Regions from separate parts of the Bacillus sp. JJ1122 genome, predicted to be linked through region 1. Evidence: riboswitches for the same ligand, from Rfam matches in the RefSeq annotation. Region 1 holds a riboswitch; each other region holds the start of a gene.
What was found. A riboswitch is a leader RNA that binds a small molecule or an ion and turns the genes downstream of it on or off. The one in region 1 is predicted to bind S-adenosylmethionine.

Region 1 (3,135 bases):
AAAGGTACAGACCGTGCTAAAAGAACCGGTAGAAATTATTTGTACAAATGGAACGATTGGTGTGTCTAAGCTTGATGAGCTGATTGATTCACTTTTTGATAAGGATGTATATATTCTTGTGGATGCGGATGCTTCCGGGGAGAAGCTTCGAAAGCAATTTAAACGGGAGTTTCCAGAAGCGAGTCATTTGTACATTGATAAAATGTACAGGGAAGTGGCCACTGCACCAGAGTACCATCTGGCTACAGTTTTGATTGGAGCAAATATCGACGTTCATGCAGAGTATTTAGAAAAAGGATGACTGTAGATGAAAGAGTGGACTAAGGAAGAGATGGAAGCTTTTTTAAAGGAAAAGCAGACAGGTTTCCTGTATTTTTATACGCCTATGTGCGGAACTTGCCAGGTAGCAGGAAAAATGCTTACCGTTATAGAACAATTGCTGCCTGATATTTCTGGCGGCAAAGCAGATTTGAATTACTTGCCGGCAATGGCCGAGATATTCGAAATCGAAAGCGTTCCATGCCTGATTGTCTTAAACGAGGGAGAGATTCAGGAGAAAATATATGCCTTTCAATCCGTCCCTTATTTATATGAAAAATTGAAAACACTAGAGAATGTACAAACAAACGGCTAAGCCGTTTTTTTTGCTTAGAAGGCTTCGATATTTACCTGGGCATGAAAAATTTCTTATGTCACTGATGAATTCAAGAATCGTTAAAGGAACTTAACTACATTGCAGGATGTTTAGACATATTTCTCGGGAAATGATGGACAATGCCGAAATTCCACCTAGGCATTGTCTTTTTTTAGCTGAGTTCGCACAAAAGCAAGAATCAGGTATCAATTATTTGCTGGGATGCAGCATCAATCGACGTTCTTACCCCTGTGAACCTATTTATTGAGGGGCCCCGTAATATTTGTCGAAGGGTTATTACAGGGTTTTTCCGTAACACAAGGAATATGTAATAACAGGGGGCTGAAGGGATGGAAGAAAGAATCGAAAGCTTTATGAATGAAATTCAGAAGAAAAATCATATTATGCTATTAGTTAATAATCTGGATTTATGTCTCACGATTGAAGCAGAAAAGCAAACTTATTATTTATCGTTCAAAAAGAACAAGGTTGAATTCAGCAGAGATCGTGCATTTCCAGCTTTTCAATATGCGAAACTTTCTGGAAGGGAAGATCTTTTACTTCATTTGCTTGATGGGAACATAAAGCTGCGTGAAGGCATTAACATAGGCTATTTTAATCTTGTATGCCCATTTAGGACGATACTGGTGCTTGAATCAATCTTTTACCTAGCCAGGCCGATGCCTCTAAAAGTTTTTATCTGAAAAATTAAAAAATATTTGACCGGCAGTCTACTGCATGATATTATCACGTTAACTTGCAAGACCATTTTGAGAAAAAATTTAAAACTTAATATTCTTATCAAGAGAGGCGGAGGGACTGGCCCAATGAAGCCCGGCAACCGGTTAGTAAACACGGTGCTAATTCCATCAGAGTTATGGCTCTGAAAAGATAAGGAGAGACGATATACGACCCTCTTCTTAGGAAGAGGGTTTTTTCGTATCTTCTTTCCTAAAATTAATCGAATGGAGAGATGGAAATGGTGGAAAAACAGCGAAACTACAAAATTGAAACGTTAGGAGTACATGGAGGGCAATCTCCAGATTCGGTTACAGGGGCCAGAGCGTTGCCAATCTATTCTAGCAATGCTTTTCAATTTGAAAATACAGGCCATGCGGCTGATCTTTTTGCACTTAAAGAGTCGGGCTATATCTATTCCAGGATCCATAACCCGACAGTAACGGCTCTCGAGGAAAAAGTTGCCTTGCTTGAGGGTGGCATCGGCGCGCTGGCAGTCTCCAGCGGAATGGCAGCAATTACAATGTCCATCTTGAATATTGCTCAGGCTGGGGATGAAATAGTGGCGGCTTCCAATCTCTATGGAGGAACTTATAATCTTTTTGCCGTCACTTTGCCCAAGTATGGGATTAAGGTTCATTTTGTCGATCCTGAGAACACTGAGAATTTCAGAAAAGCGATCACGCCGAAAACAAAGGCTGTTTTTGCTGAGACGATTGGAAACCCAAGCCTTCGGGTTTTAGATATTGCTGAAGTAGCGGACATTGCCCATGAGGCAGGAGTTCCACTGATCATTGACAATACGTTCGCCACTCCATATTTATGCCGGCCAATCGAGCATGGAGCAGATATTGTCGTCCACTCAGCTACAAAATGGCTTCTTGGAAATGGGACAGTTCTAGGAGGTATCATCGTTGACGGCGGAAATTTTGACTGGAAATCAGCTAAATTCCCTGGATTTAATGAGCCAGATTCTAGCTATCATGACTTGGTCTACAGCGAAGCAATCGGTGCTGCCGCTTTTATTGTAAAAGCACGAGTGCAGCTCCTTCGAGACTTGGGGCCATCAATCAGCGCTCAGAGTGCTTTCCAATTCAATCTCGGAATTGAAACCTTGCATGTCAGGATGAAGGAACATGTGGCGAATACCTTGAAGGTCGTCGAATTCCTTGAGTCACATCCAGCCGTCACCTGGGTTGCTTATCCGGGCCATGATGCCCATCCTGATAAAAAGCTTGCCGATCAATATCTTCCTAAGGGTGCCGGGGCAGTTGTCGTTTTCGGCATCGAAGGAGGAAGGGACGCTGGAGCCAAGCTGATCAATTCAGTCAAATTATGGTCGCATGTTGCCAACGTGGGAGATGCGAAAAGCCTGATTATCCATCCGGCAAGCACAACACATCAACAGCTTGATGCCGAAGGACTTAAGGCAGCCGGCGTACCCGAGGACTTGATCAGACTATCGGTCGGCATTGAAAACATTGACGATATCTTAGAAGATTTGGAGCAGGCGATCGAAAAAGCGACGGGTGTTCCATCTGCTGCAGCAAAAGTATAAAACGTATTTTCCAGTACATTCCATTTGATATTTGAGAATAATTTTATTGACACCCTTTTTTATTCCGTGATAAAATCACACTCGTAACTTAAAACCGATTAAAAAAATGAATAGCGTGCTCTTATCAAGAGAGGTGGAGGGAAGTGCCCTATGAAACCCGGCAACCGTCAATAAGCTTGCTTATTGAAATGGTGCCAATTCACTC
Region 2 (3,135 bases), on a different contig from region 1:
TTTTTGAACAATCATACCCAATGATACCCCTACTTTCTATCAGACCATATTTATTAATGATTACTTTTAAGAAACTGCAGCTTCAGTCTTCACTTCATTTTCCAAAGGGATTTCATTCAGAATAGGCACAGCCTGAATATAATCATGCGTTCGAAGAAGCGATTCAAGTGTTTCTTTCCTGCCTTCTACAAATACGTACAAGTAATCGCCAAGCTGAATATGATCCTTCAAAGTGAACGACGGAATCCAGTTATGATACTCATCATCTTCATGGATTCTTAGAACCCATTGGTGGGTACTATCAACAGGAATCTCCCCGGTCCCCGCTATGCTTTCGGCAGAGGCAGTGTACTTCCTCTCGATCAACGACAGAAAATCCTCTACCATGGCGCTGCCTGTAGGCAATTTTCCAGCTCCTGGACCAAGCAAGGTTATCCTTCCTACAAGACTCCCCTTTAAAGATATGGCATTTTCTACATCCTCCACACCGTAAAAAGGATGGGTATCATGAACAAGAATGGGCTCAACTTCACCTTTGATATGATCGACTGAATCCCGCCGGAGAGAACCTGCGTGCTTGAAGCGCAATCGAAAGGATTCAGCTGCTTGAAGCCACTCTGCAGTCAGGTGCGATATTCCTTTACGTTTAACATTTTTCCAATCAGGCTGTTTGCCAAAGGCTGTTTGACTTAAAATTAGCAATTTATAGAACGCATCATGGCCTTCGATATCATTTGTCGGATCGGCTTCAGCGTACCCTTTATCCTGAGCAATCTGTAATGCTGTATCAAAGGCAAGACCTCTTTTTCTCATTTGAGATAGGATGAAGTTGGACGTCCCATTCAAAATCCCTTGAATTTGTCTGATTTCATTCACCTTCAGAAGCTGTCTGATACTGCCGATCACCGGTATTCCTCCGGCTGTCGTGGCTTCAAACCCGACCGATACCCCGTTCCTTTTCGCTTTTTCCAATAGCCCCGGACCATATTTGGCAAACATAGCTTTATTGGCCGTGACGATATGAACTCCCTTCTCAATGGCTTCGGTTAAATACGTATAGGTTGGCTCCTCTCCCACGATCGCTTCAAAAATCACGTGCAGGTCCGGGATATTCAGGATATCTTGGAAATCTGTTGTGACGGTGATGGATGGTTCAATGTTCCTCTCTTTAGTGGGATCTTTTATAAGAATTGCCCTTACTTTTACCTCTTTCCCTAGTACTTCCTTCAATCTGTCCTGATGAGTATCGATTGCTTCACAGACTCCTTGCCCTACCGTTCCGAACCCCAGTATTGCCACATTAATCGTTGACATCATTCAGCCTCCTTTTATCGACCTTCCACTTTAAGCGTAGGAATAATTCATCTTAGTTGAAGATTCACTTGAGAGAGATAAGCGGAAAAGAAAGAGGTATACAGAAAAGCCCTCTTCTTTTTAAGAAGAGGGCTAAATAATCATGCTCCTCCCCTTATCTTCCAGATTCGTATGGAATCTGTAGGAATTGGCACCTTTACAGTCTAATCCTGCAGGTTGCCGGGCTTCATCGGGCCTATCCCTCCGCCGCTCTTGATAAGAGATCTGATTTTTGGTTTTGGTATTACTTGCTAATTGAGTATGAACAAGATTATAAAGAGGATTCATTCCATCGTCAATACTATTTTTAGTATTTTAAAAATTTTCTTTCTAAAGGTATAAATAACATAATTCCTATTCTTTAACAAAAAAGCGTTATCCTTCCTGGATCCACAACCCGTTATAAACAAAATAATAAAATGATTTTTATAGTAAAATATTTGTATTTACAAAAGGAGCCTCATACTTATGAATATTTTAGTTTTTGGTGCAACTGGACGAGTTGGCAGTCAAATCGTTACTTATGCCCTTCATGACGGACATCATGTTACTGTATTAGTTCGCACTCCAGAGAAAATTCAAATATATAATGAACAGTTAACCATTATTCAAGGGAATGTTTTAAATAAAGATGATATAGTACGTGCAATGCATGGGACTGATGTAGTAATTAGTGCACTAAATACTGATGGCACAAAGACTCTATCAGAAAGTATGCAACTTATTATCGAAGCAATGGAAAACGAAGGTATAAAAAGAATAATAACTGTAGGGACTGCGGGTATTCTGCAAAGTAGAATCGCTCCAAATTCTCTGCGTTATCAATCAAGTGAATCAAAGCAGAAGTCAACTCGTGCAGCGAAAGAACATCATAAAGTTTATGATATGCTCAAACAATCAAACCTGGAATGGACGATTGTCTGCCCTACTTACTTGCCGAATGGAGAAAGGATAGGCAAATATCGAATAAACCAAGACTTTTTGCCAGAGGGTGGAGCTGAAATATCAGTACCGGATACAGCAGAGTTTACTTTTAAACAAATAAAAGCAAGCGATCATATAAAATCTCGTGTAGGCATCGCATATTAATAATTCTTATACTATAAATAATTAATTCAAAAGGAAGCAATTTTTTGCTTCCTTCACCTTTAATAAATTATTTTTAACATGTGAATTCCCAACACTAGACATGTGCTTTAGGACCAATCAACGCCAGCCCAAGAGGATTGCAATTTTCGCAACAGAACAATTTGGCCGAGATGGTACGTATCGTGCATCATGATATGGCTGAGTAAACGCTCAATAGAGTACCTGTTAGCTGCATACGGAGCTTTTAACCTTTCATCGTCCAGGCCCGCAATGACCGTTTTTAATTTATTCATGACATCATTAAGGTGCTGCACTGTCTGGGCCCACCCAATGTCGTCTTCTGGATCCCCCGGATTTCCAAAGGTTTCTTCATTGTCTTCTGCCTTCTGCGGATTATTTGTGCCCTTAATTCGGTGGATTACATCTTCATTCCAAAATATCAGGTGGTTGACAATCTGCCAAATCGAATTGCTGCCTCCCGAACTTGTCCAAGCTGCCTCAGATGCGGTGACTCCATGCAGCGCCTGATCCATGGATGCAAACCATTCATTCTTATGGCAATGCATGTCGAGTTGTTCTAAAAACATTTTGGTTACAACTTGCATACAACCACTCCCTCACTGTTAGTAATCTTTCAAAGATAAAAGACAAGAAATATCTGACAGGGTAGTCCGAAAATAACGTGCGACGATG
Region 3 (3,135 bases), on a different contig from region 1:
ATAAATGTTTCTGAGTTTGTCCCATCTTCCTTTGGATCAGCCTTGAAGGTAGGCGCAGAAATGACAGTAAATCCCGCTTCATGGCTAAGCAGCTCCTCTGCATCCGGGCGAATGAATAATTGATGGGCAAATAAGTTGTGCCACGCATACTCATTAATGACCTGTATAGGAAGGCGGTATTTTTTGTCTGCGCCAGCGAAGCCTTTAAAAACAAAGACTTCTTCTTTTTCTTTCAGGAAATTCAAAACTTTATTATAAAGTTTCGTAAAGGATTCCTCAGAAATTGGCTGGTTGACAGAGCCCCAGTCAATCTTATCCTTAACAGATTCCTCTTCTACAATAAATTTATCCTTAGGGGAGCGGCCAGTATACTTTCCAGTAGTGGCTCTAACTGCACCTGTTGAGGTCAACAGACCTTCATTGCGATTCAAGACTTTTTCAACCAGTTGCGGAACAGATAGCTGTACCTGTATATTGCTTCCTTTTAATAAAGCTGAAAGTTCATTGGAAATTCCTACAACATTCATCCGAGAATACCTTCCTTTTTAAAAGATTGATATATTGAAAGTGTTTACATCTCGCTATTAGTATAGCACATTGCTCTAATTAATCTATACTAATGCTCGAAAAAATTCCCTCTTTTACAAAAATGTACATATATATAGAAGAAGGCCGGAGCAAGAGCCAAATAAAACTCCACACCAAGATTTTAACACACCACCGCACTGGGGGTCAGACCCCCAGGGGATTAACGCATTAACGTGTTGGGGGTCTGACCCCCGGTACTTTAAAGTGGGAAAGTTACTACATGAATCGACATTTTCTGAAGAAAAGGATTGACATGTAATTATAGGTTCGTTATGATTTTGATTTGAACGGATACTCTCTTATCCCGAGCTGGTGGAGGGACAGGCCCAATGAAACCCAGCAACCTGCAAACGAGAAATAACAGACTTGTAAAGGTATGTTTTTTTCGGGCAAAGGTGCTAACCTGACGCAAGGGGAATGCCCTTGAACGATAAGAGCGAAAGGCGCGGATTAAAGCTAAAACCTTTCCTCATGATTTCATGATTTGGAGAGGTTTTTTATATTGTTTTTTTCTGTCTTCTGTCTGCTGATCTTTTAATAATAGCAGTCGATCTGCCTTCTTTGGTGTCATTGCTCCCATGGGTAGGATTAGGAAAAGTTAACTCAGCATGAGGTTTAAACAAATTTTTCTAATAAAAACTCAGCGTTTATTTCATACTACATAGGGAATGAGTACCGTATCACACCGAGGTCTGTATTGGGACAGTCTCGATCAATTTTTTATAAATGAGGGAGGAAATCAGATGTCAACAAAACGTCGTTTGTTCACTTCTGAGTCAGTAACAGAAGGCCATCCGGATAAAATTTGTGATCAGATCTCTGACGCAATTTTGGATGCGATCCTTGCTAAGGACGCTAATGCTCGTGTTGCTGCTGAAACATCAGTTACTACTGGCCTTGTACTAGTTGCAGGGGAAATCACAACATCTACATACGTAGATATTCCAAAAATCGTTCGTGAAACGGTTAAGGAAATCGGTTATACACGCGCGAAGTACGGTTTTGACTCTGAAACTTGCGCAGTATTGACTTCTATTGATGAGCAGTCTGCTGATATCGCAATGGGTGTTGACCAGGCTCTTGAAGCTCGCGAAGGACACATGTCTGACGAGGAAATCGAAGCAATCGGTGCAGGAGACCAGGGCTTAATGTTCGGTTTTGCTTGCAATGAAACAAAAGAGCTTATGCCTCTTCCAATTTCATTGGCTCACAAGCTATCACGCCGCCTGACTTTAGTGCGTAAGGAAGAAATCCTTCCATACCTTCGTCCAGATGGAAAAACTCAAGTAACAGTTGAATACGATGAAAACGATAAGCCTGTCCGCATCGATACAATCGTTATTTCAACTCAGCATCACCCAGAAGTTTCCCTGGAGCAAATACAGCGCAATCTTAAAGAACATGTCATCAATCCTGTTGTACCGGCAGAATTGATCGATGAAAATACTAAATACTTCATCAACCCTACTGGCCGTTTCGTAATCGGCGGACCACAAGGTGATGCTGGTTTGACTGGCCGTAAAATCATCGTTGATACTTACGGCGGATATGCTCGCCACGGCGGCGGTGCATTCTCTGGTAAGGATCCTACAAAAGTTGACCGTTCAGCTGCATACGCTGCACGTTACGTTGCGAAAAACATCGTAGCTGCAGGCCTTGCTGAAAAAGTTGAAGTTCAGCTTGCATACGCGATTGGTGTTGCTCGTCCAGTATCTATCTCTATTGATACTTTCGGAACAGGCAAAGTAAGCGAAGATGTATTAATCGATGTTGTTAACAACAACTTTGACCTTCGTCCAGCTGGCATCATCAACATGCTTGACCTTCGCAAGCCAATCTACAAGCAGACAGCAGCTTACGGACACTTCGGCCGTACGGATGTTGATCTTCCTTGGGAGCGCACTGACAAGGCAGAAGCATTACGCACACAAGCACAAGCTTAAAAAAAATAGGAAAGGGAGTTGCATAAATATATGTAACTCCCTTTCCTATTTTCCGTCTTATTAAGAGGGAATTGAAAAGACAGACAGGACCAAAATACCCGCTAGAATGGAGATTCTGGTTTGTATCTAGACCAAAAGGTGTAAAATAAAGTATTCCCTTAATTTTCCCTGAGATTTTACTGCAAATTTTTTGTGTTTAATGGTAGTATTAGATGGTATGTTTTTAGAACGAATGAACAATAAATTTTTTCTGAAATGGAGAAGGTGAAGTACATAATGTGTGGCTTTATCGGTTGTGTACATGAAAAGGCACAAGAATTCAGCAGCGAACAAAAGCAGCTGTTTAAAAATATGAATGATATCATTACCCACCGTGGACCGGACGATGATGGGTATTATTATGATGAGCATATCCAATTTGGCTTCCGCCGTCTGAGCATTATTGACATTGAGGCGGGACACCAGCCATTAACTTATGAAAATGAAAGATATTGGATCATTTTCAATGGCGAGATTTACAACTATCTTGAGCTTCGCGAGGAATTAATTGAAGAGGGGCTTAAGTTTGAGACTCACTCTGATACTGAAGTCATCATTGCTCTCT
Region 4 (3,135 bases), on a different contig from region 1:
CTCCAACACATGGACGGAACCTTCTGCATTGTATTCATCATACCTCCAGATTATCGTCTTTCCTGGTTCCATTCTTCCTGTTCCGGATGAAAACCAGAAATTAGCCATCTTTACAGGGTTTACAAATGCTTCATATACCTCATGAGCGGGCTTTGAAATTTTCATTTTTGTAGTAATTTGAGTATCCATAATTATTTTCACTCCTTCTAAATATTTAACATTTTTTTCATTTTACCATTAATATAAGCTTGGAACCTACCATTGCAATAAGATGATCATCGCATGCCTTTTTGAAAACCTATTAAAAGAGTGGCATGGGCAGAGGACTTTATTAAGTCAAAAATTCAGAAGAATAAAAAAAGATTCTGGAACTGTAAATGTGAGACTGTTATAATCGAATTTATATTTTAAAAAATTAGAATTCTCAAAGAACAGCAACATGACGCAAATTCACAGTAAAGGGGAATGTCCATGAATCTCTACGGATCAGAAAAAATTAGAAAAATGACTTCCAGCATCTTTCAGGAGGTGGTAGATCGAAAGCAGGCTGCTGTTTTGAAAGGGAAAGATGTGATCGATCTTAGCATCGGGAGCCCGGATTTCCCGCCACCCTCATTTGTAGTTGATACCCTGGTTGAATATTCGAAGGATCCTGGAAGATACGGGTATACATTGAAAGGGATCAGTGAATTCAATGAGGCAGTTAAGTATTTTTATCAGCAGCGTTATGGTGTTGAACTGGATGATAAAAATGAAGTCCTGCAGCTTATGGGTTCTCAGGATGGACTTGCTCATCTTGCCACAGCGATCATTGATCCAGGTGATTATGTACTTGTGCCGGATCCCGGGTACCCAATCTATGAAGCTAGTGTAACGATTGCTGGCGGGCTCATCCATCCAATGCCACTGCTTGAAGAGAATAAATTTCTCCCTAAACTTAATGAAATTCCAGAAAACGTTTTACATAAGACGAAAATGATGGTTTTAAGCTACCCGGGAAATCCTGTTACTGCGCTTGCTGACCATAGCTTTTTCGAAGAGGTTATCCAGTTTGCCAAGCTGCATAATATCCTGGTTGTGCATGATTTTGCATATTCTGAGCTTATCTATGATGGAAACCCGCAAATCAGTTTCATGTCAGTGCCTGGTGCTAAGGAAGTGGGTGTAGAGTTCAATTCGCTCTCGAAAACGTTTAATATGGCAGGCTGCCGAATTGGCTATGTGGTAGGCAATCCACAAGTCATTGATATCTTGGCTTCTTTTAAATCACATATCGACTATGGGATCTTTTATCCGATCCAGATGGCAGCAGTTGCTGCCTTGACTTCTGATTATTCGTTTCTGCAGGACCAGGTAAGGCAATATGAAGCTCGTAGGGATGCCTTAGTTTCCGGATTAAGAAATAGCGGGTGGCAGGTCGCTAATTCCCCAGCAACGATGTTTGTCTGGGCGAAAATACCTGCCGGATGGAAATCCCGTGATTTTGCTTTCGAATTGATTGAACAGGAAGGAATTGCAGTCGTCCCTGGTGACGCTTTCGGCAAACAAGGCGAGGGCTATGTTCGTATCGCGATGGTACAGCCTCCGGAGAGACTGACAGAAGCAGCAGAGCGTGTGAACCGGTTTATGCTTGAGCACTCCTTATAATATTGTAAAATATTTCGGTATACGAATTGACTTTTATTTAAATTTAGAATATTATCACTTTATTGAACTAAAATTTAATACATATTGTCTTCTTATCAAGAGAGGTGGAGGGAAAGGCCCTGCGAAACCTCGGCAACAGGTTCATTAGAACACTGTGCCAATTCCTGCGAACTTTTTGTTCGAAAGATAAGGAGAGAGTTTTTAACAGCTCTCTTCTTAGTGAAGGGAGCTTTTGTTTTTGAGAGACTTTGTTAAGTCTCTATCTTTTTAAAATAATACCAACTTAACAGGTTGGTAAAGTCGAGATTAAATGAGCATAGGAGAGATTAGGAATGAAGTATGGATTTTGGCTGCCAATTTTTGGCGGATGGTTAAGGAATGTTGAAGACGAAAAGATGCCACCGACTTTTGAATATGCTAAGACGGTGATCAAATCAGCAGAGCAATTGGGTTATTCTACATCATTAATCGCTGAGCTGTACTTAAATGATATTAAAGGACCCGAGCATGATTCACTTGAAGCCTGGACAACAGCTGCCGCACTTGCTTCTGTTACGGAAAAAAAGAAATTATGGCTGCTGTCCGTCCTGGCTTTCACAATCCGGCTATCACTGCAAAGATGGCCGCAAATATAGACCAGATTAGCAACGGACGTTTCACTCTGAATGTCGTTTCTGCCTGGTGGGAAGAAGAAGCACGCCAGTACGGAGGTATTTTCACCGAGCATGATGAGAGATATGAAAGGACCACGGAATTCATCGATGTTTTAAAGGGACTTTGGAGCGGATACAGTTTTTCGTATGAGGGAAAATTTTATCAACTGAAAGATACACAGCTATTTCCAAAACCGGTTCAGCGTCCCAATCCGATTTTAGTACGCGGGCGGAGAAAGCGAGAAGGGAAAACAGACGATTGTTGAGAAATGCGATGCTTATGTGATGCATGGAGGTACGGTTGAGGAAATTCAGCGGAAAATTACCGATATGAAAATTCGCAGAGCTGCTACGGGGAATGCAGAACTGTCAGAGTTCGGAATGGCGGCCTATGTCATTTGCCGGGATACCGAGGAAGAAGCGCTGGGTGAATTGGAGCGAATCACATATGTGAAGGAATCGAGCGCCTACGCAGGATTTAAGGATTTCACGAGCAAATCTCAGCTCGAACAACAGATCCAGCTTCAGGATTATTCCGTTTCCAATCGTGGTTTGCGACCAAACTTGGTGGGCACACCAGAGCAGATTGCAGAACGAATTTTACAGTATGAAGAGGCTGGACTAGGATTGCTTCTTCTCCAATTCTCACCTCAGTTAGAGGAAATGGAGCGTTTCGCGAAAGATGTCATGCCCCTCGTCGAAGAGAAAAGAGAACGATTGACAGTTTGATAAAATCTAGATTTATTGTATCTGTCTGAATGTAAAAGCATTTCGTTTTTGAGTTGAGCTCTCTTTTTTAGAAAGGCTCTGTTAGTGCCAAATGTTGTTTATGACC

Region 2: linked by a shared signal. The riboswitch ahead of V7201_RS09500 (homoserine dehydrogenase) and the one ahead of V7201_RS00645 (O-acetylhomoserine aminocarboxypropyltransferase/cysteine synthase family protein) in region 1 are both predicted to bind S-adenosylmethionine.
Region 3: linked by a shared signal. The riboswitch ahead of metK (methionine adenosyltransferase) and the one ahead of V7201_RS00645 (O-acetylhomoserine aminocarboxypropyltransferase/cysteine synthase family protein) in region 1 are both predicted to bind S-adenosylmethionine.
Region 4: linked by a shared signal. The riboswitch ahead of V7201_RS19380 (LLM class flavin-dependent oxidoreductase) and the one ahead of V7201_RS00645 (O-acetylhomoserine aminocarboxypropyltransferase/cysteine synthase family protein) in region 1 are both predicted to bind S-adenosylmethionine.

The regions. Positions count from the first base shown of each region.
Region 1 covers NZ_JBALQL010000001.1:132,587-135,721, forward strand. The annotation lists gene V7201_RS00630 (toprim domain-containing protein) at 1-301, shown strand, start outside; gene V7201_RS00635 (thioredoxin family protein) at 308-634, shown strand; gene V7201_RS00640 (hypothetical protein) at 985-1,338, shown strand; SAM riboswitch class I at 1,430-1,532, shown strand; gene V7201_RS00645 (O-acetylhomoserine aminocarboxypropyltransferase/cysteine synthase family protein) at 1,614-2,930, shown strand; SAM riboswitch class I at 3,049-3,135, shown strand, end outside.
Region 2 covers NZ_JBALQL010000014.1:325,208-328,342, forward strand. The annotation lists gene V7201_RS09495 (aspartate kinase) at 1-21, opposite strand, end outside; gene V7201_RS09500 (homoserine dehydrogenase) at 67-1,317, opposite strand; SAM riboswitch class I at 1,466-1,576, opposite strand; gene V7201_RS09505 (NAD(P)-dependent oxidoreductase) at 1,822-2,442, shown strand; gene V7201_RS09510 (DinB family protein) at 2,550-3,047, opposite strand.
Region 3 covers NZ_JBALQL010000014.1:343,501-346,635, reverse strand. The annotation lists gene pckA (phosphoenolpyruvate carboxykinase (ATP)) at 1-527, opposite strand, end outside; SAM riboswitch class I at 885-1,025, shown strand; gene metK (methionine adenosyltransferase) at 1,332-2,531, shown strand; gene asnB (asparagine synthase (glutamine-hydrolyzing)) at 2,808-3,135, shown strand, end outside.
Region 4 covers NZ_JBALQL010000036.1:7,365-10,499, forward strand. The annotation lists gene V7201_RS19370 (SRPBCC family protein) at 1-189, opposite strand, end outside; gene V7201_RS19375 (LL-diaminopimelate aminotransferase) at 472-1,647, shown strand; SAM riboswitch class I at 1,737-1,840, shown strand; partial or broken gene V7201_RS19380 (LLM class flavin-dependent oxidoreductase) at 1,980-3,029, shown strand.